DNA from 4 places in the Paenibacillus sp. FSL H7-0716 genome. Region 4 is predicted to be linked to each of the others. Evidence: predicted binding sites of a transcription regulator. Region 4 holds the regulator's gene; each other region holds the start of a gene.
What was found. Region 4 encodes Rex, which represses fermentation and respiration genes when NADH is low (regulators of the CRP and FNR family bind a similar motif). Its sites were predicted from a motif close to TTGTGAAATATTTCACAA; they were not measured.

Region 1: the regulator Rex is predicted to act here: its motif matches at 2,090-2,107, upstream of MHH60_RS02175 (cytochrome ubiquinol oxidase subunit I).
Region 2: the regulator Rex is predicted to act here: its motif matches at 5,980-5,997, upstream of MHH60_RS17125 (flavocytochrome c).
Region 3: the regulator Rex is predicted to act here: its motif matches at 1,328-1,345, upstream of MHH60_RS06830 (cytochrome ubiquinol oxidase subunit I).

Annotation. Positions count from the first base shown of each region.
Region 1 covers NZ_JBBODA010000001.1:477,054-485,134, reverse strand. Annotated here, with positions in the region: gene MHH60_RS02180 (cytochrome d ubiquinol oxidase subunit II) at 1-581, opposite strand, end outside; gene MHH60_RS02175 (cytochrome ubiquinol oxidase subunit I) at 578-1,942, opposite strand; gene MHH60_RS02170 (hypothetical protein) at 2,491-4,338, opposite strand; gene MHH60_RS02165 (TetR/AcrR family transcriptional regulator) at 4,446-5,054, shown strand; gene MHH60_RS02160 (alpha/beta fold hydrolase) at 5,138-6,127, opposite strand; gene MHH60_RS02155 (class I SAM-dependent methyltransferase) at 6,333-7,082, opposite strand; gene MHH60_RS02150 (class I SAM-dependent methyltransferase) at 7,090-7,842, opposite strand; gene MHH60_RS02145 (nickel ABC transporter substrate-binding protein) at 7,842-8,081, opposite strand, start outside.
Region 2 covers NZ_JBBODA010000012.1:152,496-160,576, forward strand. Annotated here, with positions in the region: gene MHH60_RS17090 (hypothetical protein) at 1-273, opposite strand, end outside; gene MHH60_RS17095 (hypothetical protein) at 692-1,015, opposite strand; gene MHH60_RS17100 (hypothetical protein) at 1,012-1,182, opposite strand; gene scfB (thioether cross-link-forming SCIFF peptide maturase) at 1,498-2,892, opposite strand; gene scfA (six-cysteine ranthipeptide SCIFF) at 3,015-3,164, opposite strand; gene MHH60_RS17115 (response regulator transcription factor) at 3,483-4,265, opposite strand; gene MHH60_RS17120 (histidine kinase) at 4,240-5,826, opposite strand; gene MHH60_RS17125 (flavocytochrome c) at 6,099-7,889, shown strand.
Region 3 covers NZ_JBBODA010000004.1:46,747-54,827, reverse strand. Annotated here, with positions in the region: gene MHH60_RS06830 (cytochrome ubiquinol oxidase subunit I) at 1-1,266, opposite strand, end outside; gene MHH60_RS06825 (cold-shock protein) at 1,488-1,715, opposite strand; gene MHH60_RS06820 (cold-shock protein) at 1,808-2,008, opposite strand; gene MHH60_RS06815 (S1C family serine protease) at 2,428-3,675, opposite strand; gene MHH60_RS06810 (hypothetical protein) at 4,065-4,271, shown strand; gene MHH60_RS06805 (MBL fold metallo-hydrolase) at 4,240-5,046, opposite strand; gene yycI (two-component system regulatory protein YycI) at 5,061-5,801, opposite strand; gene MHH60_RS06795 (YycH family regulatory protein) at 5,840-7,132, opposite strand; gene walK (cell wall metabolism sensor histidine kinase WalK) at 7,129-8,081, opposite strand, start outside.
Region 4 covers NZ_JBBODA010000002.1:28,286-36,366, reverse strand. Annotated here, with positions in the region: gene panB (3-methyl-2-oxobutanoate hydroxymethyltransferase) at 29-895, shown strand; gene panC (pantoate--beta-alanine ligase) at 896-1,786, shown strand; gene panD (aspartate 1-decarboxylase) at 1,779-2,162, shown strand; gene MHH60_RS02975 (tetratricopeptide repeat protein) at 2,274-2,915, shown strand; gene dinG (ATP-dependent DNA helicase DinG) at 3,042-5,903, shown strand; gene MHH60_RS02965 (redox-sensing transcriptional repressor Rex) at 6,034-6,687, shown strand; gene MHH60_RS02960 (amidohydrolase) at 6,674-7,975, shown strand.

The sequences.
Region 1 (8,081 bases), on a different contig from region 4:
GAATGATCCTCTGCCCGAGAAGCGTAAAATGTCAGAAATGAGCCGCTAATGAACAAAACGGACACAATTGCCAGTCCAACGATACTCCACGATAACGGATTGGAAAACAGCGCCCAGTAATCCAGAGAAACCGTCTCCCCCTGCTTCACGATAAAGCCGCCTTCAGACAAAGTTAGCGCCACTGACAACGATGCTGGAATAAGCAAACCTGTAGCTCCGTACAAAAAAAGATATACTATGTTTTTCTTGGAACCGTAATTTTCAAAAGCATAGAATGAACCGCGAATCGCAAGAAGAATCACTGCAATGCTTCCGGGAACAAGTAACGCGGAGCCATAATAATAGGCTGTGTCCGGAAAAAAACCGACGATGCCAATGTAGAAAAAGATAAAAAATACATTTGTAATTTCCCAAACGGGTGATAAATATCGGGAAATCAGACGATTAATGAGATGGTCCTGCTTCGTTAAACGGGCATAAAAGGCGAAGAAGCCCGCTCCGAAATCAATGGAAGCTATAATTAAATAGCCGTACAAAAACAGCCAGAGCACCGAGATGCCAATCAATTCGTAACTCATCATTCAGTGCCCCCCTTTTCCGTAGATTGATTAGGATGATCCTTCATCCATTTCTCCATCTCAGCTTCTGCCGGATTATTGTTGAACAAGCGCCTTAGCACGATTACACACATACTGCCGAGTACGATGTACAAGAGCAATAAGGCGAAGAATATAATTCTTACATTCGGTGAAGACGTGGCCGCCTCCTCAACACGCATATATCCACGGATAATCCACGGCTGTCGCCCAACCTCTGCATAAAACCAGCCCAGCTCAACAGCCAGAAAGGCGAGCGGTGCACTCAGTGCAATGATGCGAAGCATCCACTTGTTAAGCGCATTACGTTTTTTCCAGAACACAAACAGGAAATATAAGAACGAAATCGCAAGCAGAGTAAATCCGATTCCGACCATTAAATCAAACAGGTAATGAACGAGAAGCGGTGGCCATTCTTCCTTGGGGAATTCCTCGAGCCCCGTTACCTCTGCATTAAAGTTTCCAAAGGCCAGGAAGCTGAGCAGCTTCGGAAGATGAAGAGCCCCTAAAACTTCATGCTCTGCATTCAGCCATCCTAATAAAACCAAATCCACACTGCTACTCGTCTCAAAATGCCACTCTGCCGCTGCAAGCTTCTCTGGCTGATGCTCGGCTAAAAACTTGGCGGACACATCACCGGCTAACGTGTTCAGCAAACCGAACAGTAAAACTACCGCCATCATGAGATTTAAAGATTTTTTGTGGTATGCGGACACACCTTTTCTCAGCATCGCGAAGGCTGCAATCCCGGCTAACAAGGCAGCTCCTGTCAAATAGGCCGAGCTTAATACATGGAACACTTTGGAGAACGTCGCTGTATTCAGCATCGCTTGCACCGGGTTAATCGCTGTGAATTGGCCTGCTTCCATGACAAAGCCTTCAGGCTGGTTCATGAATCCGTTCACCGTCGTAATAAAAACGGCAGACATGCCTGCCCCGGCGACAATCGGAATCGTCAGCAGCCAATGGATATACGGATTTTTGAACCGATCCCACGTATACAAATAAATGCCCAAGAAGATAGCTTCAAAAAAGAACGCGAACACCTCCATGAATAACGGAAGTGCAATGACATTCCCAGCCAGTTTCATAAAATTCGGCCATACCAGGGCCAGCTGTAGTGAAATCGCTGTACCGGTCACGACACCAACCGCCACAGAAATGACAAATCCTCTAGACCACCGCTTCGCCATAAGTGTATAATGGGGGTCTTTCTTCCGGATTCCGATAAACTCGGCTATAGCGATCATTAGCGGTATACCAACGCCAATTGTCGCAAAAATAACGTGGAACCCGAGAGTTAAGCCTGTCACCAGCCTGCTCCATAGCACCGTATCAATTGCCATTTTTTACTGCTCCCTTCAAAACTCTGTTCATTTTTCTATGATTAGGCCTGCTAACTGTTGGCTGCATTCAATATCAGGTTTAGCAAGGTTCAGCGACATCGTTGCTCGTTCATTTAGTATGACGTTCATCGTTCTTTGCTATGTAAAAAGAGAAAAAATTCACAAAGCAGGAGTTGGCGAGCCCGATTCACCTGATACTGAGCAGTCAAATTAATAATGTGACCTAATAATTAAAGTTATCTTATCTTAAATTTTAAGTAATTCAATCACTGACATCTCTTAATCTCAAAACGTTCAAGAAAGGGACAAATCTTTCTAACAACTCAGTGAATAACACAAAAAGTACCCGAAGGAGCTATTGAATGATTAGTGCATATGTGGTGTCACAAGTTTCCTCCTACTTTAATGCTAGTAAAAAAACGATGTTTTCTCATTTTGAGCCGTAATATATCCCTTTTTTGCAACAAAAAAACACTGACTCAAATCATCAGTGTTTTTGAAGTAAAGCTAATGTCATCTACGTCATGACAAATCTTGAACTGCCACTATCATTTAGTACGACCGTAGAAAAAAGAATACCCATCTGACTTCCCAAGCTTAGTCGTCTCCGTTCCGTCCACTAGCTTGACCGCTTTCAGCAACGATGCAATTTGCGTATGCATTAGCTTTGCATCAAATTTGTCCATCTCTCTGTTGTCACTATCCACGAGCAGATAGTCGGGCATTGGAATGAAACCAATCACCGGTATCCCTGCTTCAAATAAGGGCTGACTCTCTCCAAACTCAAACTTGTTATGTCCACGCAATAATACAGTACGTGTGCCATCTGTCTTTTCAATAGCCTTCAGCCAAATGGCTGCCATCATTTCATTGCCCGCATAGGTATATTCGGTACTTATTTGTCCAGTTGGACCATAATGACCCGTATCATCGTCCTTCCACTCCATGCTGCCTAAATGCTCAACCGTAATTCCAGCTACAGCTTTTAAATGGCCATTCTTGCCATCCCACAGCTCTCGATGCCCCTCCATCCAGGTGGAAGTTGCCTGAGAGGATCCTTTGAACTCCGGCAATCTAAAATGCCCTGTCACAAAAGCGAATATCATCGTACGCTCCGGCTGCTCCTGCTGTAAGTAACGAATCATAGACAGCATGCCCACAGCGCCATTCTCTTCCACTACATTTATCCCATCCGTATGGGTATTTACGATAATCGCTTCGTCTTTATTCTTACCGTCAATTTTCACATAAAAGGATTCTGTTGGGGCATCATTTTGTATTTCCGCTTCTAAAATAACCGTACCTTCTTTCTGCTCCTGAGCTGCGCTGATCACCTTTTTCCCTTCCGTTTCGTTAACCCAGACCGCAGGGATTCCGGTATAATCGGTGGTAAAAGGCACATATTGCTCTTCAACCTTATCGTCAGATACCCCTTTCCAGACTAAAACAACAGCTTTTACGCCCATTTCCTTCGCTTGCTCCAATTTAGCTTCTTTTAAAGCTGTAGTGAGGACTAGGTCGCCTTCATTTGGGGCAATTTGGTTGTCCATAGGAGATGAATCCCGCATGTTCATAACGATCCCGCTTGGAAAATTTCTGAAATTCTCAATTTCAATGACAGCAATTTTTCCGCTGATCTGGTCATATTCACCACGCTTCGTATACACCAGCTCCCCTGTTACACCTTTTTCGTCAGTTTCCCCGGAATAGGGAAAAGCTGAAGAGACATGAATTGCCTGTTGATCAATCATTAAAGCACTGTTCTTTTCTTCCCAACGGTCAAAAGTATAGCGATCACGATAAACTTGCAGCCCCATATCCGATACCTGCTGCTCCAGCCAAGCAATAAACTGATTATGACCCTCAGAGCCGGTTGTGCGGCTTCCAAAAGAATTCATTACTTCAATATCCTTGAGCATCACTGCTGCAGAATCCAATTTACGTTCATCGATCGTCACTGCCGTATCAGCTGCTAATGCTACCGGTGTTGTAATAGGTTTTGCATAGATTCCAATACCCCAAAGTACAGTAACGATAAGTGCAGCAATGCTGAATAACACTTTACGAACTACTAGAAACGGAGTAACTCTTCTGCTTACCTTTTGCCCCAAGAGTCCTCTCCATATGCCCGCTACGATCAGCAGCAGGATAGAAAGCGCAAGCAGCCAAAATTCTTTTGTTAGTAAGAATAACCCTTCTGCCACCATCGCACTAATAAATACTACTTGTAACTTCTCTCGTTTCCTTAAAAGTAAAAAAGAGATGCCTAATTCTGCTAACAAAATGATAATGGTCACGATCGAGATTACCGTTTCTTTGCCAATGAATATCGTAGCACAGAGTGCTAGGATCAAAAGCAGCACCGCTGACAATCGTCTATATAAGATTTCTAACATGACGCCCTCCCATTTTAACTAATGATTATTTTGACATTACATTTGTAATGCCTTATGGTTTTAGCATATTGAAAATACTCATGAAAAACAATGAAACGAACATCAGAATGTACAAACGGAGGGGAAATGTCATCTCAAATCATGAATTATACAGTCCAAATAGCTCTCAGCATCGTTCCAATAAAGAAACCAACCGTTTGACAAGAGAAGCCATCTGCACGGCATTAGTCTTCTTGATCCAGGAACAGTCTTTTAGTAAAATCACCATCACCGATATTGTGAAACGCGCAGGGGTTTCTCGAACGGCCTATTACAACAACTATTCCTCCAAGCAAGAGATCCTCGTGGATTTGGTCGACTCGCTTATATTCGAAATTAATCAAAAACTCTTACCTTACACCAATGAATTAACAGGCAAAGCTAAAGAACCTCAAAAATTTATCAAGGTGCTTTTTGAAGTTATTTTTCAGCAGCGGAATATCTACAAAGCACTTCAAAGTGCAAAGTTTGATGATGTAATTCTGGATTGCTTGAATGAAATGATGCTTTCTACTGCTCATGACAAAAGCGACGAGAATGTGTACCGAATATACTTTAAAGCGGGGGCCCTCTATAATGTTCTCCTTAAATGGATACAATCAGACTTTGCAAAATCCATTGACGAAATGACCAAGATTTGTCTTGAGGTATACCATACTCCAATGTCCCAGGAATAACGTTTAAAAAAACGTGTTTATAAATGAAAAAACAAAGAAACCACGGAACCAAGTTCAGCTCCGCAGTTTAATTATCAACCCTACTATTGAATTTGAATTTGTTTCATGTACTCTTTGAATGCCTCGGCGATTTCTTTGTATTTTGTATGATGCAGATAATGTGACCCTTCCATTGGGATCATTTTGCCCTGTGCGGATTGTTTGACTTGCTCCTCGTGCAGCGGAATCCACTGTTTATTGTGCTCGTTATTCGATTGAACGAAGAGAAGCAGCGGCAAGTCTTTTGGCATTGTGAGTTTTTCTCCATTTTTGAAATTGGAACCAAGGTGGCTCAGTTCATTCATCAATGTTGGGTTGGTCGCGACTTGATTTGATATCAAACGCATCTGTTCTTTGGTATGCTCATCGAATGCAAGCGATTCATACGGATCTCCGCTCACTTTTTGGACCAATCTCATTAGCCCTGATTTTTGAAGAAACTGCATGGCTTTCAAAGGTAGTTTGACATCCATTCCGGGTTGATTGGGAACGCTGCTATCGATGCCGACAAAAGCAAGAACTTCATCCGGATAAGTATTCACATAGGTCGCTCCGTATAGTCCCGCGATGGAATGTCCCATTAGAATGTAACGGTCTACACCCAGTTGCTGCAAAGCTTGGTGAACCTCACTTACTATATTTTCAGTCGTTCTTTCCTTCTCGGTTTCATCGCTCAAACCATAACCGAAAGGCTCGACCACCACGACTTTGTAATTAGGGGTAATCTCATCGATCAGCAATTTGAAATCAAGTGCAGGTGTCGGGGTTCCTTGTCCTGGTAGGAGTACAACCGTTTGTTCTCCGCTGCCTTGAATAAGCACATTCATCTTTTTTCCATCCACATTGACATACTGGCCATACGATTCGATTTTCTTTTTCTCTACCCCATCGCTAATAGAATCAACGATAAAAACGATGCCCATGAACAACACTAGCGCCCCTACAATACCTCCGATTATTTTTAACCATAGGTTCCGTTTCTTGTGGCTCTTAGTCCCAGTTGTTTTTATTTCCACCTTATTTGCCACGTTCATCTCTTCCCTTCCTTGTCCCTGTATCTGAAGTGCCGCATTGACGACATGTTCAAAGTGTAATCAATCAAGATGTACCCTTCGTGACGACAATATGAACGGAATATGAACAAGTCAAAAAAAGAGTTTTTAGATCAACATCAAATCGGAAAGAAGGCTGCTTTTTATTGTTTACTTCATTTAATATTTGTAGGTTCTCACTATTCTATTATTTCTCAGCACAAATCATGAACATCGGTGTTGACCGGTTTAAGACTTGCTGTTTCGCATCCAGTACTTTGGCGTTCAAATTCTCTTCAGCAAAAATATTAGCGAAGCCTTCTTTTTTGAGAGTCTGTATATCCCACTCAGGACGCCATTCTCTGGTCAGCGGCAATACTAGACTCAGACGGTCTGTCTCCTCTATGTCCTTATGATGCGGGAGTTCACCAAAGCCCTTATCTACATAGGTTTGCTGATCCTCTACTCGCTTTTGCTGCATCTCTTCGTCCCAGAGATGGCGATTCCAGTTGGCGTCAAAAACCAGCAGCCGTCCCCCAGGCTTAAGTACTCTTCCCCACTCTTTGTAGGCTGACTGCGGATCGGTAAGGCTCCAAGTGACATTGCGGCACACGATCAGATCGAAACTCTCCGCAGCAAAGTCAAGCTTGTGCGAATCCATCTTGCGGAAGGTAACGGTGACACCCTCCCGACTGGAGTGGGCACGTGCTTCTTCCAGCATATTGTCGGTACAATCGATCGCAGTAACCAGATGCCCGGCACTGGAAAGAATCACAGAGAAGAAGCCAGGACCGCAGCCAATATCTAGGACATGCAATCTTTCCTTCTGCGGTGCATTAGTGAGGATAAGCTTCAGCCAGGCTTCCCGCTGAAATCCGTTTAGTTCCTTCTGGATGCCTTCGCTATACAGCTCTGCTTCGCCTTCCCAATACATTTCCACCTCTTGTTGTATACCCATTTATCATTCACTCCTTCTTGGCAAGTATCATGAACCGGTTTACATTCTGGTAACCGTATTTCAAATAATCTAGCGGCATTTCGCGGGCAGGGATAAAGTTTCGGTGAACATCTATGGTTCGGAACCCGGCCTGTTTCAGCGCTGTCTCGTCAGCTTCAGGCCGTAATACATTAACAAATGGCAACTCGCTTAGCAGGCTTTTATCTTGACTGCTTCGCTGGCGGATTCTTTGTTCTGTGAGCAGAATCAGTGTCCAGGACAAGGCATACCAAAGTCTACGGAATACCGTCTTGCTCTCTTTATACAAATAGTTGCCGTCAAAAACAATGAGGGTCCCACCCGGTTTTAGAATCCGGTACCATTCCGCATAAGCCCTCTGTGGATCAGGCAGCGTCCATACCACATCCCTGCACACCACCGCATCAAAACTATCCTCTTGCTCCATATGCAAGTCAGCAGCATCAGCGACATAAGCTGGAACTTTGTATCCATAACTCACAAAATTTCGGGAAGCTCTATCTATCATTCCCTGAGAGACATCCACTGCTATAGGCAGATGACCCATCTGTGATAAGAGAATGGAGAAAAAGCCAGGTCCTGTTCCCACATCCAACACCTTTTGCTGGGGGGTTGTTCCCAATCCTTTAATAAGCAGCTGTTTCCAGAGGTTTATGGTTTTTTTTCTGCGGAATTGAGTCTTTATGACTTTGTCATAACTCTCCGAGCTTGAAGTCCAGTATTTCGAAATCTCTTTTAACATCATTTTTCACCTATGTCTAGCTGATTCCAGAAGATCGGCGTAAAGGTGGTGTACCCCGCCTTAAATCCGGTCACTCTTTTATTTATTGCCATGATATCGTCAGGGAAATAAATAGCTGTAAACATAGCCTCCTGATACAATTTGGAGAAAATGGAGTCATATGCGGTCTGACGTTTCTGAATATCGGTTGTTCCTACTGCTGTGTCAATCTGTGATTCTAGTGCAGGATCAGACCATAC
Region 2 (8,081 bases), on a different contig from region 4:
GAACATTTTATCACTGTATGACCAATTAACCCCGTCTACTTTACAAATATTCTGTTCATCTGGATAGTGCCCATACCAATATGCACCATACCCAGGCAAAAAGAAGTCAATATATTTTCCAGACCTATGATAAAAATAGTTAATGTCACATAAAATTTGTTCTTTAACAAATTGAATATTCGGTCTTGCAATCAATATTCCAATGGCTTTAACTGACTCTTGATACTCCTTTATGTTATTTCTAATATCATTTAACGTAAATGCATGATTCACAAAAACACTCCCTTGTGCGCTGTTTATAACTTTATATCATTAGTATAAATATCTCGTTTATTTTAGAATAGCTCACATAAAAGGAATTAAAAATATTTTTCATCAATGACAAACATTGCATGACCTTTACTCCGTGACTCTTTTCATTCAAATTGTGTTGCCTCTAATATCAAGATAAGTCTGTCATTATTCACATCCAAAAAACTCACGGGTATAGCAAGTCCTGTAGAAGAGTCGGAGACACTTAATACTTTCACTTCATCATTTATGCTTAAACTCGGCATATCCATTTTATCAACTCTATAAAAAGAGTCATTATTATAATGTATTTCTGTAATGTTATAGAGTGGTGCTTCTAGTTCATATTGACAAACAGGATAGTGTTCAAATCCTTTTGATGAAAAGGAATCTTTATTGATTATAATTTCATCACCAATAACGTTTTGCCTATTGAATATTCTGAAGCATCATTGTAAGAATTCGCAAATCCTAAAAGGTTTTCAACTTTCCAAGTTCCATAGAAGAACTTCTCAGTTTCACTATCCAAATCCTTACTCCCTACAAAAGGTTCAGATGTATTACTTGGAATAAGATTATTTTCTTTTCCGGCATGCATTGATGGTTCAATCGTAGGGATATTCTTTGCAATTCCATCATCTTGATTTTTTAATACCGATAAATTACTACATCCAACCAAATAGGCAGACAATATAGTCACGATAAGAAATATTTTAACCCTCATGATTCATCCTCCAAACACCTGTTCATTTTCATCTCATTCTCAAATACTTCTGGAAATTTCACTGGCGTATCTCCCGACGGCATATAGGTTTTGATTAGCGTCAAATAATCGAACTGTGTAGCAAAGCCTTCGTTCTGAAAATTGTATAACTTCAACACTTCCCCCAAATCGCCCCTCCCGAAGCTGTCGATTTCATTATGAGTGGTTAACAACGCGGCCATTCCTTTTCAAACAGCTCATTATAACTATACTAAAACACGGCTAGCAATGTTCTCAACTGCTAAAACAACGATATACCAACCTATCGCACGGAATTTATTCCATAGATTCATATTAAAAGACGATCAGTAATCTGCAATTTGCAGAAACTGATCGTCTCTCTTGTCTTACAGTCCTTCTTCTCCGTACAAAAAAACCGAGAAAGAGCACTTTATTTAAAAGTGTCTATTTCTCGGTTATGGTTTATTGATACGTTATTTTAATTAGTTAGGTTGTTCTTCCATCGCTCTAATGGATTCATCCACCTTTACCATCATGGAACATTCGACTCTTTTGCGGAAGACGTCACAGCTGAAGTCATAGGTTCCGACCAAGGAACCCGTCGCGTGCAGTGCATTGGCAGGACAACCACCGCTGCAGTAGAGTTTCGCCCAGCAGTCCTTGCATTCCGGCTTCGAGTAGCAGTTGCTCTCTTTAAATTGACATTGCAGCTCTGGCTTTGTGATGCCATCCCAGAGGTTCCCCATGCTATACTCTTCATCCCCTACGAACTGGTGGCAAGGAAAAAGCTCTCCCCAAGGGGTGACAGCAAGATATTCGGTTCCCGAACCACAGCCAGTGATTCTCTTCTGGATGCAAGGTCCTTCCGAGAGGTCAAGCATGTAATGATAAAAGGTAAACCCCTTGCCTTGTTCACCGCGACCGATCATTTCCTTGGCAAGAATTTCGTACTGGTTGTATATCTCCGGGAGATCCTCCTCGGTAAGTGCATAGGGTTCCTTTGGATCACAGATGACTGGTTCCATAGAGATTTTGTCAAAACCAAGGTCTGCGATATGAAATATATCGTTGGTGAAATCGACATTGTTACGAGTGTAAGTTCCCCGTACATAGTACTCTTGGTCTCCGCGCTTTCGAACGAATTCCTGGAACTTCGGAAGAATATGATCGTAGCTGCCTTTTCCGTTAACCGTTTGGCGAAGCCGGTCATGAACCTCTTTTCTTCCATCCAGGCTTAATACGACATTGTACATTTCCTGATTTAAAAACTCGGTGACCTCATCGTTCAGCAGCATCCCGTTCGTCGTGAAGGTGAAGCGGAACTTCTTTTTGTATTCTTGTTCTTTGCTTCTTGCATAAGCTACGATCTGTTTAACTACTTTCCAGGCCAAAAGCGGCTCGCCGCCGAAAAAGTCGATGTCCAGGTTGCGATGATGACCCGAATTTTCAAGCAGGTAATCGATAGCTTTTTGTCCAACCTCATAGCTCATGATCGCTCGATCTCCGTTGTATTTCCCTTGGCTGGCGAAGCAATAGTCGCATGATAGATTACAGGTATGCGCAACATTAAGACAGAGCGCCTTAACATAAGTTTTTCGTTTTTTTAAATCAAGCGAGAGGTTCTCATACTCATCTTTTGTAAAGAGCTGTCCATCATTTATAAGCTCCTCGATATCCACGATGGTTTCTCGAATGTCACTCTCAGAAATGGTGGAATCATGCTTATATTTCTCCAACATCATTGTCACGATTTGGTCGACAGAAGTTTTCTCATAAAGCGCTATAATTTCATATGCTAGGTCATCAACAACATGTACTGAGCCGCTGTAAGTGTCGAGCACGATATTGTATCCATTTAGTTTATATTGATGAATCATACTTGCTAATCAAGCTCCTTTTGCACACAAGTAGAAACGGCTTTGCCTTCCTTTAGAGGTAGCATCCATTTCTTAAAAATAGCCGCCCATCAGCAGAGCAATGGGCGGTAAAATTCCGAATCCTATCTGTTCATTGCATTTTCACACTTCTGGTTTGCAACGCCGCAGGAAGTTTTACAAGCGGACTGGCAAGAGGTCTGGCATGCGCCGCATCCGCCGTGTTTTGCGGTATCCATCAGTTTGCGTGTGCTCAGTGTTACAATTCTTTTCACGATAAAATAACTCCTTCTGTAATTTCTTGTGATCACTTTCACTTAATTTCCATGGAACATCGTAGCAACATCACGCAAGTACGTCTATGATTCCCGTCACCCAGCAGAGTAGAGAGGGCTTAAACATAAGTATCAACGTTAATTTTCGTGCAGTCGTTTATGCTTGTGATCATAGGATTCGGTAGCGGTAACCAGAGTCAGTGCAATACTAAAAAAGTGAAACAAAAAAGAGACGGCAATGATGCCATCTCTTCAATAACGATTTTTTCTCATACTTGTCCATCTATGGCATGCAGCAGAGGGACGAGAATAGCCCTCCTATCCATAACCGAACGGATGCTTTTTGTACTCTAAGGGGCTTGAGCCGACTCTATTTTTAAACACACGACTAAAATAGTACTGGCTCTTATACCCTACCTTCACGGCCAGATCCCCGATTTTGATATTCGGCATTACGTCATCCAGAATCTCCTTCGCCTTCGATATCCGAAGCTCGGTGACATAGTCAAGGAATGAAGCACCGATTTCTTGCTTCATACGCTTGCTAAGATAGGTTTGGTTGATATGAAATAGTGCTGCTACTCGAGTAATAGACAGCTCCGGATCCTGATAATGACTGTCAATATACTCGGTCACTTTTTGGATAAGCACTGTTCCATCCCCTGTATACCCGGGAAGCTCCCGCTCCTTATCCACCCTGCCTTCATGTGAATGCAAAGGATATTTTACCTGAAGATGCTCATCGATCCGATGAAGCAGCTTGTTCAGATCACTCTTCGGCACAGGTTTCAATACATAATCGAATGCTTGCAGTTGCACGGCTTGACGCGCATATTCAAAGTTATCGTACCCGCTGATGATGACAACCAGAACCGACGGGCAGCGTTCGCGCAATATATTCATCAGATCGAGCCCATTCATATTCGGCATGTTGATGTCCACAAGACATACATGTGGTGGGGCTTCCTCCACCATATTCAATGCTTCGTTTGCACTTTTCGCTTCTCCTGCAACCTCAAAAAGATACGGACTCTCCTCAATGTATTGTCGCAAGCCTTTGCGAATGATCGTTTCATCATCGACGATGACAATCTTCCACATCTTCATTCCACTCCCCGTCCAAAGGTATTCGAATGACCATAACGGTAATGCCATCTTCACTCTTTACTGCAAGGCCATATGGCACCCCGTAAGCTAGTCGAATGCGATGGTTTACACTGTATAGCCCAAAGCCTGTGGCAGAACGATCATATTTATCATCAATTAGGGCTTGATTTATCTGTTCAAGCTTCTCTTCAGGAATCATAACCCCATTATTTACAACCTTAATGACCAAATAATCTACCTGTTTATATGCTGTGATCGAAATTTTGCACTTTTGATCCCCAAGTGGCTTAATCCCGTGATAAATCGCATTTTCCACCAAAGGCTGCAGCATGAAGCGAACGACTTGGCACTGAGCAAGCTTTTCATCATATCGTAGCTCGTAGTCCAGAATCTCCTCATATCGCACACCTTGAATATGAAGATAACTCTCGACATGGTACAACTCCTGATCAAGTAGAATGTAGGGACTGCCTGTGCCAAGCCCTAATCGGAAATACGCGCTAAGCGCTTCCACCATCTCCACCACATTGTCTGCTCCATGTTCCGTTGCCATCCACTGGATCGTATCCAATGTGTTGTATAAAAAGTGCGGCTTGATCTGCTCATGAATCAGTCTGAGTTCCATCTCCTTTCGGTCCTGCTCCACAGCGTATAATTGAACAAGCATGTCATTGAAGCTTCGTCCAAGATCGCCGATCTCATCCGAGCGCGTAACATCTGCTCGTATGGTTTGGTTGCCGTTCTGCACATTTTCCATTACCTGGCGAAGCGACTGAATTGGACGAATAATGGAAGAAGCAAGCAGCATCAGAAAGACGATAAACGCACTACCGATAAGAACGCCTACCAGCAATGCAGTCCGCTGGGTTTTGATCACCGCGAGCGATAGACTTGAATTCGGTACTTTGAGTACTAACTTCCAGCCCTCCACATTTTGAATTGGAGCCTCAAACACACTCATGTTCTTCTTATCTGCTGCATCCTCCGCTCCATCTCCTTCACCCAGCTCTCTGCAATCGACGATAAGCTGGCCTGACTGGTCATATAGCATTACATCTTGAGCAATCTCCCTCATCTTCTTGACGGAGACGGCTGCGGCAATATAAGCTACCTCATCATTCACCGATGGATTCACGCGATAAAGAATGACGACGATTTCGGCTGCATTCGCTTTGGATACGATCGGATTGCTCACCACATAATTGGAATCTGAATTCAGCAGTTTTCGATAGTAGGGTCGGTTTAGTATCGAAAAAGGCTTGTCCCTTGCTGACCAGGAATTTCCGTGAATATCCACCACGCGTATGGATTCGTACTCTACTTTCTTCTTCGCCTCGAACTTATCGAACTCTTGCAGCAATTCATCTCGTGTCCACTGATGGTCCGAAGCTAGAGAAGCAAGCATGTCTATCTCTCCAATGCGCTGATTAAACCAATAATCAATCTGGTCGCTGCGTGCAGTAACCACTTGCTGCGTTAAGTTCTTATTCAAAGGGACAACCGTATGGTTCATCTCCAAATATATTGTTACAAGCAATGCAACGAACAGCAGCAAGAAGCAGCCTCCTGCGATTAACGTAATTTTTAAGTGAATTGATTTCATTGTAATCATAGCCCTTCACAATATCCGTTTCTTACATGCCCGAAAAAGACAAAAAAACACTAATCTGTGCAAATACATAATGCTGTACTAAATCTATAATAAGTCTTGTGCATATTTTCACATGAAATAACATTCATGTCTAGGCTAGAGATAAAGGATTTGCCTAGCAAATCTTCCTCTCCCTAGTGTATGTAACCAATCCACAACAGAATGAAGGAGATATTATGCGAACTCACACGAAAAAGCTGTTATCTATTCTACTAGTCCTCAGTCTTATGTTCACGCTTGCTGCTTGCGGCAGTAAAGATGCAGAGCCCGCTTCAGATGCAAACGGAGTTCAAGTCTTTGAAGGAGTTGGGCAAGGTAAACATGGCGATATTAAAGTACAAGTCTCCTTATTAGATAACAAGATCACTGACATTAAAGTGACAGAGCATAAGGAAAATGAAGTACTTGCAGAACCTGTTTATACGCAGCTCAAGCAAGATGTCATGGCAACTAACAGCGCAAAAGTTGATGCCATTAGCGGATCTACAGTTACAAGCAAAGGATATCTCGAAGCCATTCAAGATGCAATTACGAAGTCTGGACTTACCCTTGTCGCTGGCGCTGCAGTCAGTGGAAGCAAAGACAAAGAAGAAGTCGAGCAAACCTATGATGTTGTCGTCATCGGTGCCGGGGGTGCTGGCTTTAGTGCGGCTATCGAAGCGAAGAGCGCTGGAGCTAATGTAGTTCTGCTCGAGAAAATGCCAGCTGTTGGCGGCAACACATTGATTTCCGGTGGTGAGATGAATGCGCCTGACAACTGGGTTGAACGTGCTCTTGGCATCACAGATGACACGGCTGACTTGTTCTATAATGATACGATGAAAGGCGGAGACAACCTCGGGGATCCAAAGATGGTTCGTATTCTTGCCGACAATGCTCTAGCATCTGCCGAATGGCTGCGCGATGATATCAAGGTAGAGTTCTTGCCTGATCATCTGTTCCAATTTGGAGGCCATTCCAGAAAACGTGCGTTGATTCCTGTAGGTCATACAGGTGTTGAATTGATTACTAAGTTAAAAGCCAAAACAGACGCTGATCAAATCACGATCAAAACGAATATGAAAGCCGAAACCTTGCTGAAGGACGAAAGCGGCAAAGTAACAGGTGTAACTGCGACTTCGGGTACTGGCGACAAGATCACATTCCATGCGAACAAAGGCGTCATCATCGCTACCGGTGGTTTTGGATCCAATGTAGAGATGCGTAAGAAGTATAACCCTACAATGGATGAAAAATATATGACTACCGATACACCAGGATCTACAGGTGACGGTATCGTTATGGCAGAAACGATTGGCGCCAAACTGACAAACATGGAGAGTATTCAAACGTATCCAATCTGTAATCCTGAGACAGGTGTTATTTCCCTGGTTGCAGACTCCCGCTTCGATGGTGCGATCCTGATTAACCAAGAAGGCAAGCGCTTCGTTGAGGAATTAGAACGTCGTGACGTTATTTCTAAAGCAATTCTTGCCCAAACGGGTGGATATACGTATCAATTATGGAATCAAGGCATTGAGGATATTGGTAAAACGATCGAAGTTCATCAAGACGAATACGATCAACTCGTTAAACAAGGCTTGCTCTTTAAAGCCGATACGATTGAAGAGGCGGCTGATTTTTTCAAAATTGACGTGAACACTTTGAAAGAAACGATTAATAAAGTAAATGATTATGCGAAAACAGGTAAAGACCTTGATTTCAAACATCGCGGAGGATTGAAATCTCTTGAAAAAGGCCCTTACTACATCGAAAAAGCTGTACCCTCCGTTCACCATACAATGGGCGGCTTGGTGATCGACGAGAAGACTCGCGTATTGAATGAAAAAGGCGAGGTCATCCCTGGGCTGTTCGCTGCAGGTGAAGTAACAGGGGTCATTCATGGTGCAAACCGTCTTGGCGGTAATGCCATCGCTGATATCTTCACATTCGGCCGGATTGCAGGCAAACAAGTTGTAGCAGAGTAATTTTGTGTAACTGCTCTATTAATAAGTTAGCCTTAAAAACGTGCAAGATAACTTGTAGAGTGCCGGTTGACTGCTAACTTTCATGCTGCCCTCTATGACATAGCAAACCGCCCTGTTAGCAACATTGCGAACAGGGCGGTTTATTTATGGTGGAGCCTAGGGGCTACGCTCGTCTAACTCGCGGCTCTTTTA
Region 3 (8,081 bases), on a different contig from region 4:
TGTAAAAGAAATCACGGAGAACAGAACTTGACCACTTGTAATATTAGGCGACACACTGTCTTCCGTTGTCATCAGTCCGAATACCGTCCATGGCTGACGCCCGAATTCGGTCATAACCCAACCGGCTGTATTCGCAATCGGAGGAAGCAACAAGCCCCATAACATAAACCGCATGAACCAAGTGTTCGGACGATCCATTTTTTTGCGCCACATTAAGTACATAGCGTACATTCCCAATACAATCATTAACGTTCCTGCTAGAACCATGATCCGGAAACTCCAGAATGTCGTACGTACAGGTGGAATATAGTCACCGGGGCCATAGGTTTGCTCATACTCCGCTTGCAGCTCAAGCATACCTTTAACTTCACCGGAAAATTTACTGTATGAAAGGAAACTCAGCATATAAGGAATTTGAAATTCTCCAGTACTGATTTGATTCTCTGGATCAATGTTTGCCCATACGGTCCAAGGTGCCGGGTCACCACTCTTACCCCACAGTCCTTCGGAAGCTGCCATTTTCATTGGTTGAGTTTCAACCAAATATTGCGCTTGGGCGTGACCAGCAACAGCTACACCAATAGAAGAAATAATCCCTACGATGGCTGCAATCTGAAAAGACTTCTTAAAGAAAGAAACCTCTTGTTTCTTCAATATTTTATAAGCACTAATACCAGTTACAAGAAAAGCACCTGTTGCATAAGCAGCCAGTACGGTGTGTGGGAATTCAACCAGCAATTGTCCGTTCGTAATAAGCGCGAAGAAATCATTCATTTCTGCACGTCCATTATTTATCTCAAAACCCACAGGATGCTGCATAAAAGAGTTAGCCGCTAGAATCCAGAATGCAGATAACATCGTACCGAATGCTACCAGCCAGATGGACAGTAAATGTACTCGCTTGGACACCTTATCCCAGCCGAATATCCATATCCCAATAAAAGTAGACTCCAGGAAAAAGGCTGCCAATGCCTCAACTGCAAGTGGAGCCCCGAATACATCACCAACAAAACGTGAATAATCCGACCAGTTCATCCCGAACTGAAATTCCTGCAATATCCCTGTAACTACCCCTACTGCAAAATTGATGAGGAATAGCTTTCCCCAGAACTGCGCCATTTTTTTGTACTCTTCATTACCTTTTCTAACGTACATTGTCTCCATGATTGCAATCAAGAGCGCTAGTCCGATTGATACCGGTACAAAGAAATAGTGGAATATTGTCGTCGACGCAAATTGTATACGCGACAGCATTACTGTATCCATATTTGTCCCTTCCTTCTCCCCTTTTCGTTAATTATATTCTGTCAAAAATTTAAACTTCTTTTTGTGATAAATGTCACATAAAAATAGTCATTTAACGGTGAAATTCAAATGATTTGTGACAAAGATCACAATTTAGCATAAAGAAAGCAAAAAAAATAAGACGGTTTACCCGTCTTGAGTGGTTCGTCGTTCTATAAATGCTTGACTCATTTAGGTATTGGTTAGATAGAAATACCCTTCTTGAGCGATTTGAGATCGCCATTCGAATTAAGCAATTGGGGTAGCATCTTCGTGCTGCGAACCATTGGAGAGTCACATAGACGGCAAGAAGGCGCATGTTCAAATGCGAAATTATCCCTCATCCATCCGTTGCATCCCTCATTGGTACATGCCCAAATTGCGGTATTTTCTTCCGGTATTTCTTCCAAAGGTTTCTTCCGGTAGTTCATTGCCGTTCCTCCCATCCTGTAAGTCAATAGTGAGTAACTAGATATAAAAAGACCGTCCCAACTTTCACAAGCTGGGACGGTTTCTTCTATTATTACAGTTTTACAACGTTTTCGGCTTGTGGTCCACGGTTGCCTTGAACAACGTTGAATTCAACGCGTTGGCCTTCGTCCAAAGTTTTGAAGCCGTCGCCAGTGATTGCGCTGAAGTGAACGAATACGTCGCTTCCGCCTTCAACTTCGATAAATCCGAATCCTTTTTCTGCGTTGAACCATTTAACTGTACCTGTTTGCATGTGTGTTACCTCCACAAATTTAAATTAATATGTTCTTTTTATCTTCAAACAAAGAAAAAATTCACACATTGAAAAAGGTTGTATTACCGAATATGACAGCCCTTTTCAATGCGAGAATTAGGGACTAAATGTATGATTGATATCATATTACCACACCTGATTAGCAAAGGCAAGCAAGCATCCGAATATATCCGGTTTTGCCCTAATAAGTATTACCTTCCAATGTAAGGGCTGCCACTTAGTGTTTATTCCCTAAATAGATCCTTTTTCTGGCATAATTATCATGGTTTTAGAAAAATAGCTTTTCCAAAAACGTTACTTTTATCCGCTTTTTCAAGAAGGTACCCCCTCGGAATCGAAGGGGTAGTCCGCTCTACTTGTCGCAACTGCTATATCATTATATACCGACTTCCAGCATATTATTCCTGTGGTTTTTCAAGAAGTTTAACTGTTGCCTGTTTGGCCTCGCCGTTTCGATAGTAAGTAATTTTCAGATCATCACCGATCTTCGTATGATTATATAAGTACTTGCGAAGAGAAAGGGTAGATATGATGGATTGATCATTAAATTTGGTAATGACATCATTGAATTGCAGTCCAGCTTCCTTCGCAGGGCCAACGGCCTCTAGAACAACTACTCCATCCTTAACACTGTTCGGCAGGTTCAATTCATTGCGTTGATCTTCTGCTAGTGGAACGTACGGATTGTTCAAATCAACTGAATATACACCCAAGTACGAACGGGCAATATGTCCTTTTTCAGCCAGCTCATTAGCGATATCTATCACATGATTCGCAGGAATTGCAAAGCCCAAACCCTCTACACCCGTGTCTGAAATCTTCATTGTGTTAATTCCGATGACCTTGCCATCCAGATCCACTAATGCGCCGCCACTGTTTCCTTCATTAATCGCCGCATCGGTCTGTATCACTTCTTGTTCCCAATCATATACGCCATCCTGATTAAGGGATACGGGAACCATCCGTTCAGTATAGCTAACAATTCCCGAGGTCAATGTATCGCCAAGTCCTAGCGGATTACCGATCGCAATGACCGTTTCACCTAGACGAAGCTTAGAGGAATCACCGAGCTGCGCGATGGTATCGATTCCTTTGGCATCAATAGAGAGTACCGCAATGTCGCTTACTTTATCCGTTCCAACGAGTGTTGCCTTACGAGTCTCTCCGTTCACTGTAACTACCTCGAGATTACCGGAGTCTTCGATGACATGATTATTAGTAATGATAAATGCTTTATTCCCTGTCTTTTTATAGATCACTCCTGAGCCTAGTGCAGACTCATCCAGAATGTTTAATTCTTCATTATCTTCTTTATGATTGATAATACTTACTACTGCAGGGCGAACCGTGGCAGCAGCTTGAATAATCCGGTCAAATGGATCACTGCTGCTTGGGGCAACATTTCCAGTTGCTACAACCGGCTTCTGAGCAGTCTCATGACTCATCTGGCCTGTAAACATACTGAATAACAAAACTGCCACCACAGCGCTGACTAAGGAGCAAACGGCGGATATTTGCCAGGTAGATAAACCCTTACGCGATCTGCGTACAGAATGTCTACGATTAGCAAACGATCCCTTTGATGCTTCATCCCCTCTGGACCGCGAAACTTTAGTTGAATAGAAATCATCATCAAACAATCCCACCGAAAATCTCCCCCTTCTATTGCCAAGCGTTCACTGTTGGTAAGACCTGAACCTATAGCAACCACGTCCGAACCAAACCTCTGTAACCATTAGACTCCAAATATCACTAAAAAGTTTCACTTTATCCATTAACCCCACAAGAGTTTCGATCAATCGTTAGATTATGATAATCTTTTAATATATCTTCTCTATTAGGAATATTTTGCAACTTAAAAGACTACAATAAAATAGAAGTGTCCCTAAAAATTTTAGCTTTGCTCATCACGCTTTTAATTGTATCACAGGCAACCTGCAATTCGGGATTTTCCTCAGCTAAAACACCTGCGAATTTTTTACAGTTTTCAGTTCTAATTACACTATATATTCACACTATTAAAGGAGGATTAATTATGAGTTCTTTTTCAACAAGTATGGATTTAGTCGAGTTTATCGGTAAGCTTGGTGACTTAAAGGATGAACACTACCACATGACCCTTGCCTTTAGCGCAATGATCGAATTGATGATTGAAAAAGGCCTAATCTCCCGCCAAGAATTAGATCGCAAGACCGCTGAACTTGATCAGCTTATGACTGGCTCAGCTTATCCCATGGCGTAGGTAGATCATAATACGTATCACACAGTCTGAACTCACTATCTTTGAAAAAACAGCCCCGATCCTCCATTGCGCCGCGTACCGACATTTTTGCCAAATCCATCATATTGTGATCCCGGCTTAAATGCGCCAAATAGGTCCGTTTGGTCCGCCCTGTAAGAATTTCGCTAAGCGCAGCTCCAGCTGCCTCATTGGAAAGGTGACCCATGTCGCCTAGGATGCGCCGTTTCGTATTCCACGGATAACGTCCCATTCTCAGCAATTCGATATCATGATTCGCCTCCAGCACCAATACATCTGCATCTGAAATTGCATCTCTAACCTTATCACTAACATAGCCCAGGTCTGTAGCTACACATAACTTCTCTTTTCCATCATAAAAATTGTAACCCACTGGCTCCGCCGCATCATGAGAAATCGCAAAGGATTCTACTCGCATGCTACCGAAATCCTTGTGCTGGCCAGACTCCATGATCATACGGTTATACTCCGGTATTTTACCAATTCCCTTCTCGATAGCTCCCCAGGTATTGGTGTTCGCATAAATCGGAAGATCGTATTTACGGGCCATGGCCCCCAGTCCCTTGATATGATCAGAATGTTCGTGTGTAACTAGAATCCCGTCTATATCATTACCCGTTAGTTCACGCATGGCCAACAGCTCATCGATCCGCTTGGCACTAAAACCTGCGTCAATCATAAGTGTTGTCTCCCCGTTTCGTACCACCGTTACATTGCCGGTAGAACCACTGGACAGTACTGTAAATGAAATCCCCATTTTCCTTACTCCTTCTACTCTGTTGTCTTAGGACTGATGATGTCCGCACTAATAGCATCCACATAATAGGCATTGCCGTTCTCCAGCATAAACCGCCACATCGGCGAAGCTACCTGACTTTCCGAGTTGAACAGCTCACCGTAATACCCCAGCTCAATCTCCTTCACTACGGAATCTGCCGGGAAATACTTCTCTATCAAACTACTAAGTGCTTGCGATGCTGGAAGCACCTTCTGTTCTTTATCGCTGCTGCTTGTCCCTATTTCAATCTTCGGCCAGCGGTAAGCTACGATTTTTTGATCACTGTTAATCAACTCTAGCCTAACACGGAACAACGACCACTGATTTTGAACCAGCGGATGAAGAACAAACTTCCCAACCTCACTTTCCTGTGAATCAAAGCGATAATTGGAAATGTCAGGAATCTTATCCTCAAGCGCCTTGCTAAGCTCTGAGAAGGAAGAATAGATCAGCTTGCTGTCTATAGGTACATCTAATTTAATTGGTGGTTCAGTCTGCTCTTCAGCAGAATAACGATAAGTAATGTTAGGAAGCTGCGGGGTAGAAGCCGGAATGGGACACAATACACGAATCCCTTTCTGCTCCATTACGGCTTGGGTCTCAGCAGACAGGGAAGTAAAATCAAGATTAGCACTAACCTGATCGCGCAAATCGACCCACAGCTGGTAACATAGCAGCAGATTCAGACCTAAAAAGGCGCAAATCAGTACATTTTTAGCTCTTCCCCAATCCATACCCGAACCTCCTAAATGTTAAATGAACCTCTTGCCCATTAATTTAAAGTAAGAACGCTGCCATCACTAAGTGTAACTTTCCAGACAGGTATCAGCTCCAGATGATCTTCCTTCACCTCAGGCACATAGGCAGGCGTTAAATCCTTCACTGCCGAAGTTTTACTGACCAGAGACAACCTATACTCCAGATCCGCACCTCCAGATAGCTCCACTACCTTTTTTACGGCCTTACTTTCATCTATATAGATTAGAGAACGTTCATAAGAGGATACTGTTCCCTGCTGCAGTTCCAGATTTATTACACCATACTGTAATGATGAATTGCTCATTATCGGATAGGAGCCGTACGGATAGGAGCCATAATATTGTTGAAAAGAGACCTTTCTCTCCTGTCTCCCTTCCTCTGTAGCCTCCAAACGGTAAGTTCCATTCCATCCGCCATGCTGGTTCACAAACTCTACAGCTTCCAAAGCATCCTTGGCAGGAGTACTTTCTCCAGCTGGAAGCGCCGCAGGGTCGCTATAGCTCATCCAGTTCTTACCCTGGTCCACCTGAAGGCTTCGTTTGCTGTCCGTATAAATCTCCGAGCCGTTTTTCTCCCGGATATATCTAGTGCTTCCAACATCGAAGAAAAGATTACTCTGCATTTGCTCTATGGTGTACATCCCGGAAGGCATGTCTACCTGAACCAGAGAAATCTTACTGTCTGGCACATAATAATCCCCGCTTACGGTCTTGTAAGGCGTCCAATTCTTACCGAAATCAACATGCTGCTGCACATCCTGAACCGTTAAATCCGCTTTTGCCGCTTCGTATATGATGTCGCCTCTCGTACTGAAGAAAATAGCATGGGCCTTGGAATCATTCTTAATGTTATAGATCCAAATGCGATCGATGCTTTCTCCTTCAAAAAGGGAATCTGGCGATAACTGCATCACCCGCTGCAATAACGTTACCGGAATGCCTGCTCCGAACGAAAGCTCAATCCCAGGGTTCTCATTGCGGATCTTATCCCAATCATAATCCTGTACCGAGTGCCGTTGGAAGCTTTCGAAGCCACGACCTTTTAAGCGATTCATGATCAAGCTATAGAACGTAGAGTCCGGATAAAAAAGCGTATGCTTGCCTTCCCCCATATGGATGATCATTTTGTCAGGGTATAACAGGTTCTCTACCTTCTCTTCCGGACCCATATTATCTGTCTTCACATACAGGTTCTCAGAAAGCACTGCAGAATCAGCACCAGGCAAGCGGTAGATCAAATAATAGCTTTCAACCAGGCTTCCGAGCACGAGCAAGGCTAGAATGCATGATTTGATTCGTTCCTTCACGCCTCACTCCCCCTTTGCTCATTCAAAGGCAGGGTAAAGGTTACCTTTGAACCTTCATTTAGCTCGGATTGCAGGGAAATGGAGCCTCCATGTGCCTTCACAATTTCCCGGGCAATGGAAAGGCCAAGTCCGGTGCCTCCCATGTTCCGCGAACGTGCCTTATCGACGCGATAAAATCGTTCAAAGATCCGCTCGATATCTTTTTTTGGAATCCCTATCCCCGAATCACGTACAGAAATGGAGAGCATTCCATCCTCATTCTTCAACGCTTCCAATTCAATTGTACCGCCTTCTGGCGTATATTTTAGCGCATTGGAGACCAAATTCCCCAAGACCTGATCGATCTGATCGCGATCAAGCCACGCCGTGGTAACATCTTTGCGGACCCTTGTACTAATATCTATACGCTTCTGCCGAATCTGAAAAGAAAAACGATCCGCCACATCCTCCAGCATCTCGGTAATATCCGTCTGCTGAATTCGAAGAAGAGCTTCCTTGGAATCCAGACGGGAAAGATGCAGTAAATCCGTGACCAGACGAATCATCCGTTCCGTTTCGTTGCGAATAACCCCAACAAACCGAACCGCCAGCTGCGGATCTTCAAGTGCTCCATCATCCAGTGCTTCAACATAGCTTTTAATAGTGGTAAGTGGTGTTCTTAGCTCATGCGAAACGTTCGCCACGAACTCCCGGCGTGATTCCTCCAGATTCTCCTGTTCGGTGACATCCTGCAACACAGCAATTGTGCCGGCAATTCCACCCTCACGACGATGAATCGGAGTAAACGTCACTCTTACGATATTAGAATCTTCTCCACCCATATGGGTCAGATGAAGCATTGCAGATTGGGCATTACCTTTAGCCAGGGATCCGCTTTGTTCGTAATCTAAGCCCAACAGTTTATCTAGAGGAGCGCCTTCCGGCAACGGGCCTTCATTTCCGAGCATCA
Region 4 (8,081 bases):
TTACTTGAAAAAGGAGGACGAAAGAGAAATGGCAAACAAACAAGCGCTAAATATTGTAAAAATGAAAAAAATGAAAGCAGAAGGTGTGCCACTGAGCATGCTGACCGCTTATGATTATCCGTCTGCAGTTCTTGCAGAAGAAGCAGGTATCGACCTTATTTTGGTTGGTGACTCTCTTGGGAATGTAGTCCTTGGATACGATACAACTTTACCGGTAACCATTGAAGATATGGTCTACCATACCCGCTCGGTAACTCGAGGAGCACAGAGCACCTTTATCGTGGCGGATATGCCATTTATGACTTATCACGGAAGTGTAGATGAAACTCTGCGGGGTGTGCGCAGATTAATGCAGGAAGGGCGGGCTCATGCCGTCAAAATGGAAGGCGGACTTGAGATTTGTGAGACTGTAGCTATGGTTGTAGCTGCGGGAGTCCCTGTACTGGGACATATCGGTCTTACGCCTCAATCCGTGAATATGATTGGTGGTTACCGGATTCAAGGCAAAGATGCCAAAGATGCGCAACGCCTGATGGATGAAGCTAAGGCGCTTGAGGCAGCGGGTGCTTTTGCGATCGTACTGGAGCTAGTAACGGAAGAAGTAGCCCAAGCGATCTCTGAAGCGCTTAGTATCCCAACCATTGGGATCGGTGCAGGCCGTTACTGTGATGGACAGGTATTGGTTTTCCATGATTTGCTGCGGTACGCCTCACCTTACCGTGAGAAACGTTTTGTCAAAACTTATGCGGATGTGGGTAATGTAATCCGTGAGGGCATCAGCCAATATGTGAAGGAAGTGAAGGAACGTTCCTTCCCAGATGAAAGTCACGTTTTTAATGCAGATGAAACGGTTTTGGAATCTTTATATGGCGCTGCAAGAAAGGAAGGGAAATAAATGAGAGTCGTCAGAAGCATTGAGCAGCTGCGCGAAGCTTTGGAGTATATGAGACAAGGTGGCCACGCCCCGATTGGGTTCGTTCCTACGATGGGATATTTGCATGACGGACATGCCAGTCTGCTTCGCCGGGCTGGAGAAATGAGCAACACAGTGGTAATGAGCATTTTTGTGAATCCTTTGCAATTCGGGCCAAACGAGGATTATGATTCCTATCCGCGTGACGAGCGTCGTGATTTGGAACTCGCTGAACGTGAGGGAGTAGATATTGTATTTATCCCCAGTGTGGAAGAAATGTATCCGCAGCCTACTCGGACTACGGTCTCGGTATCGGAGCTTACTACCCGTCTTTGTGGGGCTTCCCGCCCTGGGCATTTTGATGGTGTAACCACAGTGGTTAATAAATTCTTCAATATCGTACAGCCGGATTATGCTTTCTTTGGGCTGAAGGATGCTCAACAAGTTGCAGTGCTTCGCCGAATGGTGTCCGATCTTAATATGAATGTTGAAATTATCCCTTGTCCGATCATTCGTGAAGGGGATGGACTTGCACTCAGCTCACGTAACGTATTCTTGTCTCCAGAGGAGCGTAGTCAGGCATTGGTGTTATCTCGTTCCTTACGTGAAGCACGTCAGTCTATTGAAGAAGGAAAAGTAAGAACCGTTGCTGAAGTGCGGGAATTGTTGACATCGGTTATTTCCAGCTCACCTCTTGCGGTGATTGATTATGCGGAGATCCTAACATTCCCTGATCTTGAAGGATTAGAGGATGAAGCTCTTTTATCAGAAGTGGATGGGGAAATTATTATAGCGCTCGCCGTGAAGTTTGGTAGAACACGTTTGATTGATAATAATGTATTTATTCCAAAGGAGGTTGCTGCACTTGTTTAGACATATGATGAAATCCAAAATTCACCGCGCAACAGTAACGGAAGCGAATTTGAACTATGTTGGCAGTATTACCATTGATGAGAGCTTGATGGAAGCCGCGGACATTCTTGAGAATGAAAAAGTTCAAATTGTGGATAACAATAATGGTTCGCGACTGGAAACCTATGTAATCCCTGGACCGCGTGGAAGCGGAGTGATCTGTCTTAATGGTGCCGCAGCTCGTCTTGTTCAGCCGGGCGATACAGTAATTATCATTTCGTATGCGATGTTGTCCTCGGAAGAACTGGAGTCACATAAGCCAACGGTGGTATTCGTGGATGAGAATAACAAACCAGTGAAGCTGGCTGATCATGAATTGCATGCTACAATCGCTTAATGTATGGACTTACGCCATGTAATGAATGGCAGGGATGAAAGACCCCGATCTCGCAGAAAATGAAGTCAGGCAAGCTGAACTGATTTCATCTTCAGTAAGGGGGGATCGCCCATGTTTCAACATTTGTTTGCTGAAATGAACAAGGTGCTTCAGGAGATCGTAACAGATTACCCTACAGCGGAGGGTGCCCGCCGGAACGAGCTTTTATGCAATTATAATATGCTGCATAGACTGAGCGATAAAGTGATGGATGAATGGCTCGCTTTCGCTGAGAAGCTTAGTTCCTTTCGCGAAAGTGCGGATTTTACAGCAGTGGTCGAAGAGGAAGTGCCGGAACAGGAAGCACCAGAGCTGTGTATGGATTCCTTTGTAAGAGGTCAGGGGTATTATAAGCTGCTGATGTATGGAAAGTGTATTGATCAGTTTAAAGAAGTTATTGCGCAATACCCGGATAGCTTGGCTGCTCGATTATATTTAGCCATCTCTTATCTGCAGGAAGGTGACGGTGAGTCCGCTTGGAGTCATCTGAACCATATGCTGGGCTTGATACGGGAAACCAAGCTGAAAGCCATGGTTTATAATGCTTTAGGCTGCATACGAGCCTCACAGGAACGTTTCAATGAAGCGCAGGAATTGTTTGATCTTGCTTTGCAGCATGACCCTGCGCTTCCGGAACCAAACGTTAACTTAGAGGTATGCCGCCGTCGTGGAGGGAAGCTGCACTTTGGAAATCAGCTGGTTTCCCTTTTGTAAAAGAATAACGGTTTTGGAAATTTCCATTCAAGCGATGCATCCCCTGAACCAGTGGTGTGCATCGCCTTTTTTCGCAACTTCTGTTATGCTGATTAAGAGTCTCAATTGAAAGGGAATAGAATTATAATGAAATTTGCCGTGCTTGATTTTGAAACAACAGGAACCCAATCCGTGGGTGAAATTATCCAGGTTGGCCTTGCAATTATAGAAGAAGACCGGTCCATCTCCCGGGTATATGGTTCCTATGTCAAGCCCGGAACGCCGATTCCTCCTTTTATAACAGGTCTGACGGGGATTACTGATGATGATGTGAAGGATGCGCCTGAGCTGGATGAGATGATGATGGAGCTTGTTCCGCTCTTGGATGATGTTGTGCTCGTAGGGCATAATGTCGCTTTCGACTTCCATTTTTTACAAAATGCTTTAGATCGTTGTGGTTATTTGCCATTTCAAGGGCGGATTTTGGATACGATTGATTTTCTCAAAATTTGCTTTCCTTCGCTCACATCTTATCAGCTAGGCTCTGTCAGTGCTCATTTTGGAGTGACGCATGATCGTCCGCATCAGGCAGATAGTGATGCACTTGCGACTGCTTTAGTGCTGTTGAAATGTCTGGAGGAGCTCTACGAGCTGCCGCTGCTTACGATCCAGAGACTCTGTGAGCTGTTTACTGAAGAGGATAGTGATCTGGGCTGGTACTTTGATGGTCTGCTGCGAGAGCGGGAAGCGGAGACGCTACAGCCTGAAGGTGATCTGACTTTCTATCGTCAATTAGCGCTTGCAGTAGGAGACTGGACGGAGTTAGCGCCACCTAGAGATGAGCATGCTGAGAATCCGCTAGCGAATTTATCTTTTACTGATTATATGGACGAAGTAACCAAACGACTTAAAGACACATTACCGCAGTATGAAAGCCGGGAAGCTCAGGATATTATGATCAATGAGGTGATGACGGCACTTGCCGAAGACAAACACCTACTGATCGAAGCGGGCACAGGAACCGGTAAATCGCTCGGTTATTTGTTGCCTGCCATTTATCAAAGCGTTCGCACCAATGAAAAAGTCATGGTCAGCACTCATACTATTAATCTGCAGGACCAATTGCGCGAGCGGGATATCCCTTTGTTAACGCAGGTAGTTCCTTTTCCGTTTAAAGCTGCTATTTTTAAGGGAAGAGGACATTATTTGTGTCTGCGTAAGTTTGAGCATAAAATTAATAAAAAGGACTTTATAAGCCCAAGGGAAGATGCGCTTACTGCCGCTCAGATGATCGTATGGCTCACTCAAAGTGAATCAGGGGATGATGAAGAGCTGAATTTAAGCGGCCGGGGTGGTGATTTCTGGGAGACGGTGGCAAGCGATACCGACTCCTGTCTGGGCCGTTCCTGTCCGTGGTTCCGCAAATGTTATTATCATAGGGCTAAGCATGAAGCTGGGATTGCTGACGTGGTCATTACAAACCACTCTAAGCTATTCGCAGATGTTAAGGCTGGGCACCAGCTGCTTCCGGCTTACGAGCATCTTGTCATTGATGAAGCACATCATTTAGAAGATGTGGCTGGTAAACATCTTGGCATGCATATGAAGCATTTCACTGTGGCACACACGTTATCGCGACTGTATAAAGATAGCCGAAACGGACAGCTTCCTGCTCTGCGCCAGATATTACAGTCGTCAGGCAGTGAAGAGGCTTCAGAATGGAGCGGAGTCATCGATCGGATTTACCCGGATCTGCTTACCGTCAAAGAAACCTGGGATGCACTCAGCGACAAGCTGTTCAGCCTTTTGCCGGAACGCAGTGATGCAGGGGCGGGGGAAGCGGGACAACTGGTTATGCGGTTGCTTCCCGCCCGTAAGCCGAAGGATTGGGATGAATTAGTTGCGCTAGAGAACACTATGAATCTGACGTTAAGCGACATCATCCGTAAGGGTGATAAAATGCTTAACGAGATGCGTGACCAGGAAAGCCAATCCTCAGCAGACAGTCTTGTTACTGATATTAGCGGTTTATTTAAGGATTTGGCTTCCATCCGTGAGCAAGTAAGATTCTTTATGGGGCTGAATGACGATAATGTAGTATATTGGCTGGAGGCAAATGGAAATTACCGCAGCAAATCACTACAGCTGTATGCCGTCCCTGTGGATGTTAGCAGCCAGCTTAAAGAGTTGTTCTTCGATAAGAAAAAAAGCATCGTGCTTACCTCGGCGACGCTGTCTGTAGATAAATCTTTTCAATTTATGATTGATAATCTCGGACTTAACGAAGCTGCGGAAGAGGGACGTCTAATGACCTCACTCCTTCCATCTCCCTTTAAGTATCGTGAGCAGGCACTGTTAGTTATACCGCGTGATTTTCCTAGTGTGAAGGGCAGTGTGGGCGATGCTCGATTTGTCGATACACTCGTACAGTCATTATCGGAAGCTGCTAAAACAACACGTGGGCGGATGCTGGTTCTGTTTACTTCTTATAAAATGCTGCGTCAGGTATATGATCCGCTTAAAGAGGCTTTGGCCTCACAAGAGATTACGGTGCTTGGTCAAGGCGTGGAAGGTGGCAGCCGGAGTAAGCTGATCCGCCGCTTTCAGGACAGTGCAGCATCCGTTCTGCTGGGGACGAGCAGCTTCTGGGAAGGTGTAGATATTCCAGGTGAAGCACTGACTTGCCTGGCCATCGTGAGACTTCCGTTTCAACCGCCGAATCACCCGTTGGCGGAAGCGAAGTCGGAGTTATTGCAGGCCCAGAAGAAGAATCCGTTCATGAAATTATCAGTTCCTCAAGCGGTTATTCGTTTTAAGCAGGGATTCGGAAGACTGGTTCGCACGGCGCAGGATCGCGGAATAGTTATTGTTTATGATACAAGGGTTATTGAATCTCATTACGGAAAGTATTTCCTTTATTCATTGCCTGGTCCCAAAATGGAGCATATGCTTACTGATCAAATGGTCCCTCGCATAGCGGAATGGCTAGAGGATGGCGGCGCTTCTTAAAACGCTCGTCTTCAGTTTAGCTCCTCCTTATCCTTAAGGGCGGTCTGTTACAGTACCGCCCTTAGTAAGGAGAGGTAGACGTTTGAATATGGATTTACACAAGAACATTATTATTTTTAGGAGGAAAAATATGAAATCGGATAAAATATCAGAAGCCGTTGTTCGCAGACTACCTGTGTACTTGCGTTTTTTGAATGATCTCCAGAATCGCGAAATATTAACAGTTTCCTCTCAGGAACTTGGACAAAAGCTTGATCTTAATCCCGCACAGATTCGTAAGGATTTAGCATATTTTGGTGACTTCGGCAGAAAAGGTATCGGCTACGATGTAACGTATCTTATTGAGAAAATCCGTCATATCCTAAAGCTGGATCAACAGCTTAATGTAGCTTTAGTTGGAGCAGGTAATCTCGGACATGCCTTGTCTAATTACAATGCATATCTTAAAGATACTATGAAAATCACGGCTATATTTGATTCGTACGCTCCTAAGGTTGGACGTAAGATCAACTCCCTTACTGTGCAACCGATGGATGAACTAGGCAGCACGATTCGTGAGCAAGGTATTCGCATTGCCATTATTACCGTACCTGATTCAGAAGCTCAAAATGTAGCAGATATTCTCATTTCTTCTGGGATTGAAGCGATTTTGAACTTTGCCCCTGTGATTCTGAAGACACCACCGAATATCCGGGTGCATGCAGCTGATTTTACAACTGATCTGCAAAGTCTTGCTTATTACTTGCGGGATGGAAAGGAAGAAAGCGAACATGAACAACAATAAAACGATAATTAAGGGCGGGTATTTTCTGACTCCGGGAACGGATGAGCCGGTTCTGAGTGGATATATGACTATTGAAGATGATTTAATCACTTACATAGGAAAAGAAGAGCCTCAGATGGAAGCTGGAGTGCAAGTGGTTGATGGCAGCCGTCTGCTGTTCATGCCTGGACTTGTAAACACACATGGTCATGCGGCGATGTCTTTGCTGCGTGGATATGGAGATGATTTAGCGCTACAAGTGTGGCTTCAGGAGAAGATGTGGCCGATGGAGGAAAAGTTCACCGGAGATGATGTATACTGGGGAACCTCCTTATCTGTATTGGAAATGCTGAAGGGTGGAACTACGACCTTCCTCGATATGTATGATCATATGGACCGAGTAGCCGAGGTAGCTGAGTTATCAGGTATCCGTTCCGTATTGATGCGTGGTGTGATCGGGTTATGTCCAGAGGATGTACAGAATCACAAGCTTGCGGAAGCGATTTCTTTTGCCCGTAACTGGCATGGAAAGGCTGACGGTAGAATTACTACTATGATCTCGCCACATGCCCCTTATACTTGCCCTCCGGACTTCCTGGTTAAGTTCGTGCAGGCAGCGCATGATCTGGATTTACCGATGCATACGCATATGTCCGAAACGAAACGTGAAGTGGAACAAAATGTGGCGGATTACGGGTTGCGTCCTGTAGCTCACTTAGAGAAGCTTGGAATGTTCACACGTCCCTCGATAGTTGCACATGGTGTTCATTTAAATGATGAAGAGATTGAGATCTTGGCTCGCCATAATGTGGGTGTATCTCATAATCCGGGCAGTAATTTGAAGCTGGCTAGCGGAGTGGCTCGGGTTACTGATCTTCTAAAAGCTGGTGTGAAGGTGTCTCTTGGCACGGATGGCGCGGCAAGCAACAATAACTTGGATATGTTTGAAGAGATGCGGCTTGCAGCTCTCATTCATAAGGGTGTCAGCGGTGATCCAACGGCTGTTCCAGCTCCAGAGGCTCTGCGTATGGCTACAGAATATGGCGCGCAGTCCATCTTTTTAAATAATGTAGGCAGACTTGCTGTAGGGATGAAAGCTGATTTCATTGCTATTGATATCGATCAGCCGCATTTGCTGCCACACACAGATCTGTTGTCTCATGCAGTTTACTCTGCTAGCGCTCAGGATGTTGAGCATGTGTGGGTGAATGGTAAACAGGTCATCAAGCATGGACAATGCTTAACCCTGGATGAGGAAGCTATCCGGCGTAAAGCGCAAGAAGCCTTCGAAGGTTTATTGAAGCGTTAAGTCTGGAGAATAACGAATAAATAAAAGGCTGCGACTTTTTGCTTTTAGCAAAAGTTGCGGCCTTTTGTGTATTTTTAAGGCTGGGAAAGCTAGAAAATTATGAAAT